One region of the Peribacillus sp. S4 genome, then DNA from elsewhere that is predicted to be linked to it. Evidence: a T-box and tRNA genes for the amino acid it is inferred to sense, from the RefSeq annotation. Region 1 holds a T-box; the other holds one or more tRNA genes.
What was found. The T-box of region 1 lies ahead of glyQ (glycine--tRNA ligase subunit alpha). A T-box ahead of a tRNA ligase gene usually reads a tRNA of that ligase, here a tRNA-Gly.

Region 1 (8,092 bases):
CCGCATGCCTTGGCATATAATGTTCATTGATAGCCGCGGCCACTTCTTTGGCCTCCCCTTTTAAGAGAGCATATTTTTCACCCATATACCCTTGCAATTCAGGGAATTCATAAACCATATTACTTACCAAATCGAACTTGGCAATTGCCGCTGTACGAAGCGCCATTTCTTTTTCCGCCTTTAAATTCAAAGCATCCGCAAGAGCACCGGTCACTTCAGTTACCCGGGCAGTTTTCTCGGCCAATGTACCGATTTCTTCATGATAAACGATGCTGTCAAGCTTTTTCAAAGCATCCGAAATCTCTTTTTTCTGATCTTCTTTATAGAAAAATGCTGCATCCGATAAGCGGGCACGCAATACTTTTTCATTACCTTTAGAAACCTTATCCAAATGGCGGTCATCGCCGTTGCGCACGGTTACAAAGTAAGCAAGCAGGTTCCCTTCTTGATCTTTAACAGGGAAATAACGTTGGTGTTCCTTCATTGATGTGATAAGTACCTCAGCAGGAAGCTCAAGGAATTCTTCTTCAAAATGTCCAAATAACACCGTTGGATACTCTACCAAATTATTTACCTCTTCAAGCAGATCTTCATCGACAGGGATGATCCAGCCTTTCTCCTGCTCAAGCTCTTTAATCTGATCCAATATAACTTGCCGGCGTTTATCTGGATCTGCCATTACAAATTGTTCTGTCAGCGTATCTTCGTACCGTTCCGGCTGCTCGATGATGGCGCTATTGCCTAAGAAACGATGTCCTTTTGTTTCACGGCCCGTTTCCACATCAGCAATGCTGAATGGCACTATTTCATTGCCAAATAAGGCAATCAGCCATTTAATCGGACGGACGAAGCGGAGCTCCTGATTGGCCCAGCGCATATTTTTCGGGAACGTCATGCCGCTGATGATTTCAGCAAGCTCAGATAAAAGCTGAACGGTCTGCTGTCCTTTTATGAATTTATTCACATGGACATATTCAACACCCTTGAGTTCTTTAAAATATATGTCCTCTGAAGTCATGCCTTGACCCCTGACGAATCCCAATGCTGCTTTAGACCAGTTGCCTTCGCTGTCCAACGCGATTTTTTTGGCCGGACCTTTTGCCTCTTCTTCGATATCCTTTTGGGATTCTTCCACGTCCTTCACCAATACGGCCAAACGTCTTGGTGTGGAAAAAGCTTCAACCGACCCGAATTCTATCGCTTTTTCCGTAAGCCATCGCTGTACTTTATCTGACAACTGTTTCATTGATGCTGTCACAAAACGGGCAGGCAGCTCTTCCAATCCAATCTCCAATAACAAATCACGCTTGCTCATTTGTATTCTCCCCTTTCACTTTCAGGATCGGGAAGCCTAATTTTTCCCGCTCTTCATAGAAGGTTTTTGCAACCTTACGCGCTAAGTTACGGCACCGGGCAATATAACCCGTTCTTTCCGTCACCGAGATGGCACCTTTGGCATCCAAAAGGTTAAATGTATGGGAACATTTCAAAACATAATCATATGCAGGATGTACAAGTCCTTCTTCCATTTGTCGATGCGCTTCCTTTTCATACATCGTGAAAAGCTGAAACAGCATGTCAAGGTCGGAGGTTTCGAACGTATATTTCGAATGTTCGTATTCCGGCTGACCAAATATATCGCGAACAGTGAATCCATTTGTCCATTCCAGGTCAAATACGTTTTCCTTATCTTGAATGTAAGAGGCGAGACGTTCGATCCCGTATGTAATTTCCACGGAAACCGGTTTACACTCAAGGCCGCCCACTTGTTGGAAATATGTAAATTGCGTGATTTCCATTCCATCAAGCCACACTTCCCAACCGAGTCCGGCACACCCTAGGGATGGATTTTCCCAATTGTCCTCCACAAAGCGAATATCATGCTCGAGCGGATTTATCCCTAAAGCACGTAATGAATCCAAATACAACTCTTGGATATTGTCAGGCGACGGCTTCATGATCACTTGGAACTGATGATGCTGATACAGTCGATTAGGGTTCTCACCATAACGACCGTCAGCAGGACGGCGGGAAGGCTCTACGTAAGCCACGCTCCAAGGCTCCGGTCCAATGGCTCTCAGGAACGTGTATGGGCTCATCGTACCTGCCCCTTTCTCGACATCATAAGCATTCATCAATATGCAGCCTTGCTCAGACCAATGCTTTTGTAACGTTAAAATCATATTTTGAATATTCATCGTACACCTCCAGGTTATTTAAACGGCTTTTAGATTATAGGTCGGATACCCATTACATTTTGGCAAACAAAAAACTCCCGTCCCTATGCGAAATGCATAGGGACGAGAGTTTACCCGCGGTTCCACCCTAATTGCCGTTTACAAAACGGCCTCTTTTCAAAGCAACATGCTCCGGAAACGCCCTTCCCTGTAAATCCATATCCCGGCTTCCACCGTCCCGGGTTCGCTTTTTATGGAGAATGACAGATACTCTTTTCCATCAACGCAATCTTCTTATTTTGATGATTAGAATTTTATACAAACTAGCATGGAATGTCAATAGGTCAGAACCTAAAACATATCTTTCATCGTATCAATCTGTTTCAGGAACTTTTTTGATTTCAAAAGCAGACCGGAATATTCCTCATAATATGCATCGATGATCTTCCGCAGTTCTTTTTTCGTTTCAGGCTTGACGGAAATGTTTCCGAGCCTCGATAAATCTAAATAATAAAAAATCCGAAGCAATTTGACGGCTGCAGGTGAAATTTTAAAATGATAAGGGTCTTTCCCCAGACAGCGGTGACAAATAAAGCCCGCTTCCCGAAGCGAGAAGGAGAATTCCCCTTCCGTTTCACCACATACGGCACACTGATTCAGCACTGGGTTAATCCCATTGACGGGCAGCATCTTCATTTCAAAAATGAATGTCAAAACCTCCGCGTCATATTCCTCGTTTATGTAATGCAAGGTTTGCGAAAGCAATTCATACAAATATGGATTCGGTTTCTTATCCTCGACGCTTTTATCAAGCAATTCAACAATATATGAAGCATAAGCGGTGGCAAAAAGATCCTCCCTTATGAAACGGAGTGAATCGACCATTTCGCCTTGCTGAAGACTGCCGAGTCCGGTTGATGTGGTTACAAGAAAATACCCGGAGCAAAAAAGCTGTGTGACGGCAGAAAGCCTGCTGTTAGGTTTACTGGCCCCTCTCGCCATGACGCCAATTTTCCCTAGCTCACGGGTATATATAGTAATGATTTTGTTATTTTCTCCATATGCAGTTCGCCTTATGACAATGCCCTCACATTTTTGGAGCATACCAAGACACCACCCATGCTCGCCAAGGCTAACCTATGAAACAGGAAAATCAATTTCTGCTAGCTCATCATTCAATCCCAAGTGTCTTTCCTGTCTCTCGACTTCTATCTCCTTAAACAGCAAATAGGTGTCCACATTACCTGTTTCAGTGAATAATTCCCAGGTAAAATCCAACATATAAAGCCCACCTTTCATTTTTAACTAGCAATATGAATATCCGACCATATGATTAGCTTGACCGTTTTCCTAACTTTCATGACGCGTAAATTTTGTTAATTAATACTCGCTTTCATTGAAGCCGTAATCGCGAAGCTGGCTTGCTTTGTTACGCCAATCCTTCTGTACCTTCACCCACAGTTCCAAGAAAACTTTAGAGCCCAATAGGTTTTCGATATCCACCCTGGCACGGCTGCCGACTTCTTTAAGCATTTTCCCTTGCTTTCCGATGACAATGCCCTTTTGTGAATCCCGTTCGACAACGATAGTCGCCATGACATTGATGGTGTCGCTATTGTCCATCTTTTTAATTGAATCGATGACAACAGCCACTGAATGTGGAATTTCTTCCCGTGTCAGGTGCAGTACCTTCTCGCGGACCAATTCGGAAATGATAAAACGTTCCGGGTGGTCGGTCACTTGGTCAGCTGGGTAGAACTGGGGACCTTCAGGCAGATGCTCTTTGATTTGTTCAAGCAGTGTATCCACATTATTTCCTTCAAGCGCAGAAATCGGAACGACTGCCGCAAAAGGGTAAAGCTGTTGATATTTTTCAATGATCGGAAGTAAATCATCTGGATGCATCGCATCGATTTTGTTTACGACCAGGAAAACAGGCGTTTTTACGGATTGAAGTTTTTCGATGATGAACTCGTCACCGCGTCCGTATCCTTCAGTCGCATTGATCATGAAGAGAATCAAATCGACTTCCTTCAATGTATTCGTTGCCACTTTCATCATGAAGTCGCCAAGCTTATGCTTTGGTTTATGAATGCCGGGTGTATCGATGAAAATCATTTGTGAATCGTTTTGCGTAAGTACACCCTGGACCTTATTTCTTGTAGTTTGCGGTTTATCACTCATAATGGCGATTTTCTGGCCGATGACCCGATTCAGAAATGTACTTTTTCCAACATTAGGTCGTCCAATTATTGAAATGAAACCTGATTTGTAACCTTTTACTTGTGTATCGTCAAATAGTTTATCCATTTAAATCCTCCGGTGAAAAAGCTCCTGGAAGCAATTCCTGTACTGTTAGTTCTTTTATATCCCCATGTAAGTTGGTCAAAACGACCGGCATATCCTTTTCGCACAGTTCTGAAATAACCTGCCTGCATGCCCCGCATGGAGCGACGGGACCATCGGTATCCGCCACGACTGCAAGTTTGGTGAATTTTTTATCGTCATGGGCATAAGCGCTGAATAAAGCTGTCCTTTCGGCGCAATTACACATGCTGTATGCAGCATTTTCTATATTACAACCATGATAGACCTTTCCATCAGCGGTTAAAAGGGCTGCCCCCACCTTAAACTTGGAGTAAGGCACATAAGCTTTATCCCTTGCTTTTTTAGCTTCCTCAATCAATTCTTTTGTATTCAATTCACATCTTCCTTTCAAATTGAGTGCCATTTCGGCAACCTACAGGCCAACCTTAGGCAAAAAGATAATCAATCCAACTATTATAGAAAATATAGCATATATGAATACAGCTCCGGCTGCAATATCTTTTGCCTGCTTGGCAAGCGGATGGATTTGGTCCGTTACCAGGTCCACTACCCTTTCAATCGCGGAATTAACGAGCTCCAACGTAATCGTACCGGCTATGGCCGCCAAAATGAAAAGCCACTCCATCCCATTCAATGAGAAGTGCCAACCAAAGAATACGACGATTGCCGTTAACGCGAAATGGATCTTGATATTGCGTTCAGTCCGAACAGCCTCCAAAATTCCCTGACAGGCGAAAGAGAAACTTTTTAATAAAGGATACTTTTTTTTATCCTTCTCTTGAAAGTCCATATTCTTCCAAGATCTCCTTTTGTTTTGTGAACATCACTTTTTCATCTTCTTCATTCATGTGGTCGAATCCCAATAAATGAAGAAAACCATGCAGTGCTAAAAATCCAAGTTCCCGGTCAAATGAATGACCATATTCTTCAGCTTGTTCTTTCGTGCGTTCAATGGAAATGATGATATCACCTAACATGCGGGGCATTTCCGCTCCGACAATTTCCACTTCATCTTCCCCCATTTCTTCAAGCGCAAAAGAAATGACATCTGTAGCTGAATCTTTATGACGATATTCTTTATTGATTTCCCGAATCCTATCATTGTCTACAAATGTAACAGACAGCTCGGTGTCTTTTTCAATGTTTTCTTTTCTTGCCGCAAATTGAAGAATGCTTTCAACAAGCTGCTGAGCTTCCTCCGTTACTTCATTCGTTTCATCCATTAAATCGATAGCTAAAATCATTCTTTCACCTTCTGTCCTAATTTATCCGGCTCCGGATATTCAATCCTGGAGTGGAAGATACCATTCAGCGATTCACATAAGGAATGCTTCACGATACTTAATTCTCTCATAGTAATGTCACATTCATCAAATTGTCCATCAGAAATCCTGTCCTGAATGATGAAACTTACCAGCTCTTCAATCTTCTCCGGAGTTGGGTGCTTCATCGACCTCACTGCAGCTTCCACACTGTCGGCTATGCCGATGACGGCCACTTCCTTCATTATCGCCCTCGGCCCGGGATATCGGTAGGCCGCCTCGAGTGTGGACTCATCCTGTTTTTTTGCCTTATGGTAGAAAAATTTCAATAATGTGGTTCCATGATGCTGCTCTGCAATATCCACAATCTCTTTCGGGAATTTGTGACTGCGCAGCATCTCCCCGCCATCTAAGGCATGGGCAATGATGACATCCCTGCTCGTTTCCGGCTGCAGCCGATCATGCGGGTTCTCTTCACTCATCTGATTTTCGATGAAGAAGTGCGGCCGCTTCGTTTTACCGATATCATGATAATAACTGCCGACCCTTGCCAGCAAGCCATTCGAGCCGATGGCTTCACAAGCCGATTCCGCCAAATTGGCGACCATTACACTATGATGATATGTACCCGGAGCCTCAATCAAGATCTTCCGCAATAACGGATGATTGGGATTCGCGAGCTCGATAAGCTTAATCGATGATAAAATCCCGAAACCAGCCTCGAAAAACGGTAACAGGCCCATTGTCAAAACGGCTGCACCCACTCCAGAACCTATGGCAGCAGAAGCATAATACAAGTACTCCATTCTAGTATAATGGCTGTCCATAATAAAGATGAGCGAAAAAACAAATGCCATATTGATTAAAGACAACAACAGCCCCGCTACCAGCACCTTTGATTTGAAATTGGGCCTGGATAGGATGATGATTGCCGTCAATCCCCCGAAAATGATATAAAGCCCCATCGAGAAATCCAGATTTCCAGGTGTATCACCATTAAATATAATCGTACCATACGAACCTAACAATATGATCATTGCTACCGCTAACCTATCATTCAATAATATCTTGATGAGCATCGCCGCCATGGCACCCGGAAAAATGTATTCCAAGTTCGAGTTTTTCAGGTCTGCCAGAATGCTGACCGTTTTCATGGTAGCCATTGAAAGGATAAAGACAAGACTGAAGATCAATAACTGATTGTACTTGTTATCCTTTTTGGAAACGGAATAGTAGAAATAATAATAAAAAGCCGCAAAAGTCAGGAATATGAATAACAGCAGGCCGATATACGGGTAAATGGTGGACTCCGTATTTAAGAAGCCTGCCAGTTCAAGCTGCCTATATACATCCCTGTCCACTAACTGATTTTCTTCAACGATGATCTGGCCTTGAAGGATCCTGATCGGCTCCACGCTTTCAACCGCTTTCCTTCGCTGTTCCTCGGTTTTGTCCTTATCGAAAAATACATTCTGAATGATTGCCGTACGCGCAAGGGAAGTGGAGGCTTTTTTCATATCGCCACTAATGCTCATATAACCCAATTCCTCTACAACCTTTTTCTTGGCATTTTCGACGTCACTTGCAGCGATTCGGGAGCTCATCACATTATTCACTGCCGTAATGGTCGAATCCTTCGCTATTTTCAACTCATCTTCATCCGCCTGCACTAATGCTAGGAAAACGGATTCCTCGATATTTTTATTCACTTCATCAGTCAATTTTTCTTTTAATATCGAAACTTTTTGAGCATCCGTCTTTACGGTCTCTTTTTTATCCTCATCTTCTTTATGATCTTCATCGGGGTCCGTTTCTTTATTCACCTCAATCGCTGAATCGAAAATGGATGAAATCAGATCGACTTTATTTTTGGCATATTCTTTTTTTAAAGAATAAACATCCGCCACCTGTTTTGAAATCTCTTCTTTTTCCTGTTCCGTCTTATAGGTATCTTCCACAGTCTTGGTTGATCGGATCGTTTGTTCCGCAGGCTTAAAAAGCTCTACCTGAACCCTTTCCGGCTTCACATTGGAGAACATTAAACCATACGCAAACAAACCAAGTATGATGAACAAAAGCACTTGAAAAAAACGATGGACCAACAGCCCTTTTATTTGAGTGAAAAATTTCTGGATACGATTCAAGGAAGGTCCTCCTAAAAAAATGATGTTTATTATTCTAGATATGTAAAATCATAACAGTTTTCATATGAATTTTCACCTTCGTATTGATAAATGTAAAGGTTCTGTCATTTCATATCCACTTTTCCACCATAAAGTTCGTCATTTAGACACATCACGAAAAATCCGCCGATTGAAATGGCGG
Region 2 (8,092 bases), 2.8 Mb from region 1:
CGGCGTTTCTTTCAAAAAACTCTTCTAACGAATCATAATAATGGATCTTTACATTTTCCCAGTAATCGAGCCCGGCCCGTTTGAGCTGTTTGTCATCCGTCGAGAAACCGAGCGGGCGAATGAGATGTAAAGACGTATCCGTCCCTGCACATGTTCTTGCGATATTTCCTGTATTTGCTGGAATCTGTGGTTGATATAAAACTACATGTATTGACACTTCATTTTCACCTCTAGTTTGAACTTCATCTTAATTATAGCATTAAACAAAAAAGACTAAAAACCTATCACCCTCCATCCAAAATCACAAAGAATTTATAAACGATGTTCGGTGTATATCTTGTTGAATCCTCATACGTCCAATATCGGTGACGGCTGTTCATCGTATGTGCATTCACAAGCGGCATCCCGTCCTGATCCTTCGCCGTTACAATCAAGTTATGGTCGAACCGTCCGTCCCCTTCGAAATCTATGCAGAGGATATCGCCCAAATTCAATTCCTTGGCCGACTCCACCTGCTTTGTCCTGATGGCATTCCCGGCTTTAAGCAGATGATATAAAGAATGAGCTGTCGTCCATGTATAACTCCAGCTTTTCCCCCTTATCCACCAGCCCTTATTTTTATTTGGCGCCCCCCACATCGGTATTCCCCCTGCATGTAAACATTGTGAAATGTAATTCGTACAATCATCGGTGAATTTATAATAAGCCGGATTGAATTCATTCCACCAACGCTCGGCATATTGAACGGCCTTCATTCGATCATACCTATATGCGAGACGATCTGCGCCTGGATCACATTTTGGCGGTGCCTCTTCGGTTTCAAAGCTGGGAATCAACTCATTTTCATCCACTATATACCCATTTCGAAACCGTGCCTCCCTTTCTTCCATTTCTTCTTCTATATAAAATGAATCCTCCTGTTTCAATAAATATTGCAGATGGACATGATAAGTAAGGACTGTATCCCTGTCTTCCTTTCTCTTCGAATGTACCTTGCCTGCCGCATTCACCCGAACAATTTCGGCGGCGCGGTTCCTCAACATTTTCTTCTTCAAATGTAACTTCCTTTCACCCCGTTCCAGATCATCTGTAGTATAAAACTCCACTCTTTCTTGTAAAAGGCGTTGCAATTGTTCCCTCAAGTTCATGCCCTCCTTCTTACCATCTATGCTAATGTGTATGTACGAGGCATGGACAAAAACACAACTTCATAAATGTGGGAGTTTCAATCCTTAACCATAATGAAACTTTTTATAAAGATTTTCCTTGAAGGAACCGGAATATCTTAAGCAAAGGCTGTTTTCACATACTTTGTTGCTATTTACCAAGTAGTGCGGTGTGGTTGATTTCCCCTCCAGATGCTCGCTTTCCGCGGGGCGGGCGGTGAGCCTCCTCGGCGTAAACGCCTGTGGGGTCTCACCTGTCCCGCTGCTCCCGCAGGAGTCTCGCACTTCCGCTCCAATCAACCTTAAATAGTTTCGTTTTAAAAACAACCAATCTTTACGAAAAGAGCCTAAGCAAAAAAGCCGCCCCGTTATATTTACGAGGCGGCTGCATTTTAAATATTATTTTGTTTCCAAGGTAAACTGCAGTCCTTTCTCAATTTCCGCCAATACCTCTTCATCCTTTTCCTTCATTCGTGCTTCTTCCAATGCGGAAACAGCCTGCTCCCGGCCAATTTTCCCAACTGCCCAGGCCGCCGTCCCCCTGATGACAGGTCGCGGATCATTCTTCATGACCTGTATCAATAGAGGCAATGCCGTTTCATCTTTGAAATGGGCCAATGCTAAAATGGCATTTCGTTGGATTGGTTTTTTACCGCGCCAAGAGCCAGATACATGGCCGTATGTCTCTTTGAAGTCCCGATTTGAAATTGTAAGCAGGGGTTTTAACAGCGGTTTCGCCAGCTCGGGATCGGGTTCCATTTCTTCATGAAAATGAAAATCCATTCCTTTGTTTTTCGGACAAACGGTCTGGCATGTATCACATCCATACAAACGATTGCCTATTTTCGTCCTGAACTCATCCGGAAGGAAACCTTTTGTCTGTGTCAAGAACGCAATGCAACGCTTGGAATTTAGCTGCCCGCCCTGAACGAGCGCTCCAGTCGGGCAAACATCGACACATTTATTGCATGTCCCGCATTGATCTTCCATCGGTTGATCCGGTTCAAATGGCAGGTTGGTGATCATATCTCCCAAGTATACATAAGACCCGAACTCCGGTGTGATGATCATACTGTTTTTTGCACTCCAGCCAATACCTGCACGCTCAGCCACTGCCCTATCTGATAACTCACCCGTATCAACCATGGACTTCATCATTGCCCCGGGCACTTTATCTTTAATGAAATTCTCAAGTAACTGCAATTTATTACGAAGAACGGTATGATAATCCGTTCCCCAAGACGCCCGGCAAAAGATCCCGCGGCGTTCACTTTTTGTACTTTGCGGAGCATCCTTCAATTTCGAAGGATAAGCAAGCGCAATCGAAATGATGGATTGCGGTTTATCGAATATCAATTCAGGCCTTACCCTTTTTTCTATATCGGCTTCTTCAAACCCTGACTGGTAATCCAGTTCCTGTTGACGTATCAGCCGACCTTTCAGTTCGGTGAAAGCCGTAGCCGAAGTAAAGCCGATTTTATCGATGCCGATTTCCTTACTATATAAAATCACTTCTTGCTTGAATGAGTTCATATCCATATTAATCACCTACGTTCATTCAGTATTCCCATTGAAGCTTGAATCCATTTCAAACCATTGCTATCTATGATAAACTAATTGCAATCATTTTTGGAGGTGAAACGGTTGGAAATTACCGTATCAGCTAATCTTAGCAGTAAAATCCCTGAATTTAAAGTCGGGGTCATTACATATGAAAACATCGAAGTCGGTCCCTCCCCGCAAATGGTGAAAGGAAGACTTCAACTATTTCAGGAAGCTCTTTTCTTCGACCTTGAAGAAAAGGAATTGACCGACTTTTCCGGCATTAAAGTGTGGCGGGAAATTTTCAAGGCTACAGGAACAAACCCATCACGGTATCGTCCCTCCGTGGAAGCCCTATACCGCCGCGTGAAAAAACAGAATTACTTGACGCCCATCCATTCGGCCATCGATTTGAATAACTTCTTCTCATTGTTATATGAAGTTCCGATCGGCATTTATGATGCTGAAAAATTAATGGGAGACATCTCGATCAAGATTGGCGAGGGGGCAGATGGGTATGACGGTTTGAACGGCCGCTTCAATTCCATGGAAAATATGATTACCTCAGCCGATCATGCTGGCGCATTCGGAAGTCCCTACGTTGATTCAGAACGCACGAAAGTCACTGAGGAAACGAAAAAAGCCATCCAAATCATTTATTTACAACCCAATACTTCAACCACGGAAGCAAATCAGCTAACGAAATCCTTGATGGATATGTTCCTTGAAATCCACGGTGGTGAAGGGACTTACTCGATTATGGAAGGATAATTACGGAAATAAACCCTTTCCACAATCGGAAGGGGTTTTTTCATTATTGTTCCACTTAATAAAACCAGTGAAAAAGGTTCTTAAAAATTTCTTTTCAGTCGATTCCAGAAATCTGCTCCCTTTCCGCCGACTGTCTGCCAAGCCTCCTCGACGTAAACGTCTCCGGGGTCTCGACTAGCCAGTTACTCGGCAGGAGTGTCGCATATTTCTTCCATCCTTTAAGGATTAATGTAAAAAACCTCAAGGATCACCTCGTCTTAAACTTGGTTCGGGATGTCCAGCCTACGGTTTTTTCTTAATATTTCATTCCAGTCGATTCCAGAAATCAGCTCCCTTTCCGCCGACTGTCTGCCAAGCCTCCTCGACGTAAACGTCTCCTGGGTCTCGGCTAGCCAGTTACTCGGCAGGAGTGTCACATATTTCTTCCATCCTTTAAGGATTAATGTAAAAAAACTCAAGGATCACCTCGTCTTAAACTTGGTTCGGGATGAATCCAGCCTACGGTTTTTTCTTAAATTACATTCCAGTCGATTCCAGAAATCTGCTCCCTTTCCGCCGACTGTCTGCCAAGCCTCCTCGACGTAAACGTCTCCGGGGTCTCGACTAGCCAGTTACTCGGCAGGAGTGTCGCATATTTCTTCCATCCTTTAAGGATTAATGTAAAAAACCTCAAGGATCACCTCGTCTTAAACTTGGTTCGGGATGTCCAGCCTACGGTTTTTTCTTAATATTTCATTCCAGTCGATTCCAGAAATCAGCTCCCTTTCCGCCGACTGTCTGCCAAGCCTCCTCGACGTAAACGTCTCCTGGGTCTCGGCTAGCCAGTTACTCGGCAGGAGTGTCACATATTTCTTCCATCCTTTAAGGATTAATGTAAAAAAACTCAAGGATCACCTCGTCTTAAACTTGGTTCGGGATGAATCCAGCCTACGGTTTTTTCTTAAATTACATTCCAGTCGATTCCAGAAATCCGCTCCCTTTCCGCCGACTGTCTGCCAAGCCTCCTCGACGTAAACGTCTCCGGGGTCTCGACTAGGCAGTTACTCGGCAGGAGTGTCGCATATTTCTTCCATCCTTTAAGGATTAATGTAAAAAAACTCAAGGATCACCTCGTCTTAAACTTGGTTCGGGATGAATCCAGCCTACGGTTTTTTCTTAAATTACATTCCAGTCGATTCCAGAAATCCGCTCCCTTTCCGCCGACTGTCTGCCAAGCCTCCTCGACGTAAACGTCTCCGGGATCTCGGCTAGCCAGTTACTCGGCAGGAGTGTCGCATATTTCTTCCATCTTTTAAGGATTAATGTAAAAAAACTCAAGGATCACATCGTCTTAAACTTGGTTCGGGATGTCCAGCCTACGGTTTTTTCTTAATATTTCATTCCAGTCGATTCCAGAAATCCGCTCCCTTTCCACCGACTGTCTGCCAAGCCTCATCAAAGCAAACGTCTCCGGGGTCCCGGCAGCCGATTTGCAATGGTTACTTTCTGCCTTTCGATTGATAATCATCGATGCTACATAAGCCTGGTACGCCTTTCTCATCCCCTTTAACAAAAAAGCACAAACTTATTCAAACTGATTCTACTAACGTAGTTAATCATATTGACTAAGTTTGTGCTGCATCGAAATCCCCGCACTCCCGGATGAAGGATGAATCAAAAATTTTTCGGGTATGACTACTGTATTACCGCTTCGATAAATGCAGGGAATTTGGACAATAAAAAAATCCCACTGTAAACAGTAGAATTCTTGTAATAATATTAAAACGCAAAGCTTCGTTCTCCAGGTAACGAAACCCTACGTTATGAGTATGTATTGGAGCGGGTGAAGGGAATCGAACCCTCATCATCAGCTTGGAAGGCTGAGGTTTTACCACTAAACTACACCCGCATATTCTTGTAGAAGTTTGTCGAATTACCAATCAACAAAATTAATTATATAGTTTAATGTGAAAAAATGCAATAGGTTTTTAAAAAAAATTAATAATTAGCGTATTGTAACGTTAATATATTCATTCACTCTAGTAAGTATGTTAAAAAGTCCTCTGATTCAGAGAACTTTTTTCATCCTATATGATGATTTAAGACCAAATGACTTCCATTAAACGCGGATAAACCTGCTGTGCCGTTTCAAGCAGCATGATTAACTTCCTGAACGCCAGATCCGGTACGATATCCCCCTCAATGGAGTATGAATAACGAATCGAAATGGTCCCATTTTCTTCATACAGTTTGGAATACCTGAAATTAGCATTAAATTCATTCAACAGTGTATGTACATCCTGTTTCTTTTCAGGGTTCTTCAACTCGGCGACATTAAAGCAAAATAAGTCCGCCACATTTTCATCTTGATTGAAAGCAAATACTAAAAGGACCTTCCACCCGTCCTTTAACTTTTGCTCGGCTCTAAAAAAGGTGGTGCCATCTTCATTCAACTCATTCATATAGATTTTCTCACTAGTTAAAAAATCACGAAATTTAGCAACGTTTGACATGGTTCATCACCTTTCTGTTTATAAGTCCATTTTATAATGAAAACAAGCATTTTTACAGACTTTTCTATTATCCTGCCAATTTCCTCCTTTTAACAGGGGCGACCTTAAAAGGAAGGGAGTCATATATGAACTCCCTTCCTGGATTGGTTATCCAGTTGCTTCTCCGCAAAACTGAAGCGCTACTTGCAGGTCCAAAATTACCTGGCGGATTTTTGAGTATCCTTCCATTTCAGGAACTCTTTATTCGTAAGTGGTCGACCTTTATCTGCCGCTATCGTCATGGCTTATCCTTCAAATGGTTTAAGAGATACCACTAATATATTTTACTAGAAAGGAAATCGGCCTTTTCCCGATTGAATATCGAAAAAAGGCCGATTTTGTTATTGCTCCTTAAAAATCACAACGAAGAACCTTCCTCAGCTATATTTCCATAAAACTTATAGTTGAGCGAATTCGGGTTCCGCAACTTTTACAAGCTGTTTTCCGAGGTTCGTTCCTTTAAACAGACCTAAAAATGCATCCGGTGTGTTTTCGAACCCTTCAATAATCGTTTCTTCATACTTCAGCTTTCCTTCTTGAAGCCACTTACCTAATTCCGTAGCACCCTCCTGGAATCTAGCAGCATAATTTCCAACTGTGAAACCTTTCATTAGTGCACTGGTTTTGATCATTGCCGATTGCAGACGCGGTCCTAGATCTTTTCCTTCCGCGTTATATGAGGAAATCGCCCCGCATAATGGAATTCGGGCATTCGCATTCAAAAGTGTAAAAACAGCATCGGACACCTCGCCGCCCACATTATCGAAATAAACATCGACTCCATCAGGAACAGCATTGGCTAAATCTGTCGCAAAACTATCACTTTTATAATTTACGGCTCCATCAAACCCGAGCTCTTTTGTTAAGTACTCAAGTTTTTCATCCGAACCAGCGATGCCAACAACCTTCGCACCTTTAATCTTAGCAATTTGTCCGACTACTGAACCAACTGCTCCAGCTGCTCCTGAAACGACTACCGTTTCACCTTCTTGAGGTTTACCAATATCAAGCAAACCAAAATAAGCAGTTAAACCGGTCATTCCAAGAATCCCCAAATGAGTTGTGACCGGAGCCACCTTGGGATCAATCACACGGATTTCCTTTTCAGTGACAACTGTGTATTCTGCCCAGTCGATATTCCCAACAACGACGTCCCCTTGTTTGAAGGAATTTGATTTCGACTCAACAACTTCAGCAACAACGCCCCCCGTGATGACCTTATTCAATTCAAATGGAGCTATATATGATTTGGTATCTTGCATTCTGCCACGCATGTATGGATCGACAGATAAATATAGTGTACGCACTAAAATCTCATTATCCTTCGGTGTGGGAACTTCACTCTCAACAAAGTTAAAATCCCCTTTCGAAGGCATACCTTTCGGGCGATTTGCCAGGGTGATTATTTGTTGTTTGGTTTGTGTCATCATTGTTCCTCCTTGGTTTGAATACGTAATTTCGAAAAGAAGCGTATCACTGATGAAGTTCATAGGTCAAAGAATATGATTGGCTATTGCTTCCATAACACTATTTATGTATCCTTTCCTGAAAACCTCAAACTTGCTACAGCCTATTATGTCCCATGTTTTTCATTTTAATAAACGTTTCGCTCACCAGAAAAATTTAACGGCCTTTCCCCGATTGGATACCGGGAAAAGGCCGCAGCTTGAAATACTCTTTTTTTATTTTCCGTTACAGGGCTACTGCCCCTTCTTCTTATGAACTATTTCATGGATAGTCTACATCAATTTTGAAATGAACATCGTTGCAATTCCAAAGTAAATTAGTAACGAGAGTATATCATTCAGTGTTGTAATTAGCGGACCAGACGCAACTGCGGGATCGATGTTGAATTTATATAATATCAAAGGAATAATGGTCCCAGCTAAAGTCCCGATAATCAGGGTCATCACCAATGAACTTCCAACCACTAATCCCAAAACGGGATTTCCCTGCCAAACATAAGCTATGATGGAAATTAATATTCCGCAGGTGATGCCTATTATCAAGCCAACTTTCAGTTCCCGTATAATGAGCCTGGTCACGGCTCCTTTATCCGTATCGCTAGTGATTAGGCCTCTT

Region 2: it has a tRNA-Gly gene. The T-box ahead of glyQ (glycine--tRNA ligase subunit alpha) is inferred to sense a tRNA for this amino acid. The anticodon was not compared.

What each region holds. Positions count from the first base shown of each region.
Region 1 is NZ_CP175708.1:3,732,815-3,740,906, forward strand. It holds gene glyS (glycine--tRNA ligase subunit beta) at 1-1,315, opposite strand, end outside; gene glyQ (glycine--tRNA ligase subunit alpha) at 1,302-2,198, opposite strand; T-box leader at 2,294-2,470, opposite strand; gene recO (DNA repair protein RecO) at 2,529-3,281, opposite strand; gene ACJ9PY_RS17750 (YqzL family protein) at 3,315-3,458, opposite strand; gene era (GTPase Era) at 3,558-4,487, opposite strand; gene ACJ9PY_RS17760 (cytidine deaminase) at 4,480-4,878, opposite strand; gene ACJ9PY_RS17765 (diacylglycerol kinase family protein) at 4,918-5,295, opposite strand; gene ybeY (rRNA maturation RNase YbeY) at 5,273-5,749, opposite strand; gene ACJ9PY_RS17775 (HD family phosphohydrolase) at 5,746-7,911, opposite strand.
Region 2 is NZ_CP175708.1:922,522-930,613, reverse strand. It holds gene trmL (tRNA (uridine(34)/cytosine(34)/5-carboxymethylaminomethyluridine(34)-2'-O)-methyltransferase TrmL) at 1-217, opposite strand, end outside; gene ACJ9PY_RS04480 (amidase domain-containing protein) at 285-1,142, opposite strand; gene queG (tRNA epoxyqueuosine(34) reductase QueG) at 1,566-2,705, opposite strand; gene ACJ9PY_RS04470 (phenylalanine--tRNA ligase beta subunit-related protein) at 2,811-3,479, shown strand; gene ACJ9PY_RS04465 (hypothetical protein) at 3,737-3,937, opposite strand; gene ACJ9PY_RS04460 (hypothetical protein) at 4,166-4,366, opposite strand; gene ACJ9PY_RS04455 (hypothetical protein) at 4,420-4,581, opposite strand; gene ACJ9PY_RS04450 (hypothetical protein) at 4,810-5,019, opposite strand; tRNA gene ACJ9PY_RS04445 (tRNA-Gly) at 5,294-5,367, opposite strand; gene ACJ9PY_RS04440 (YbjN domain-containing protein) at 5,558-5,971, opposite strand; gene ACJ9PY_RS04435 (NADP-dependent oxidoreductase) at 6,409-7,437, opposite strand; gene mgtE (magnesium transporter) at 7,750-8,092, opposite strand, start outside.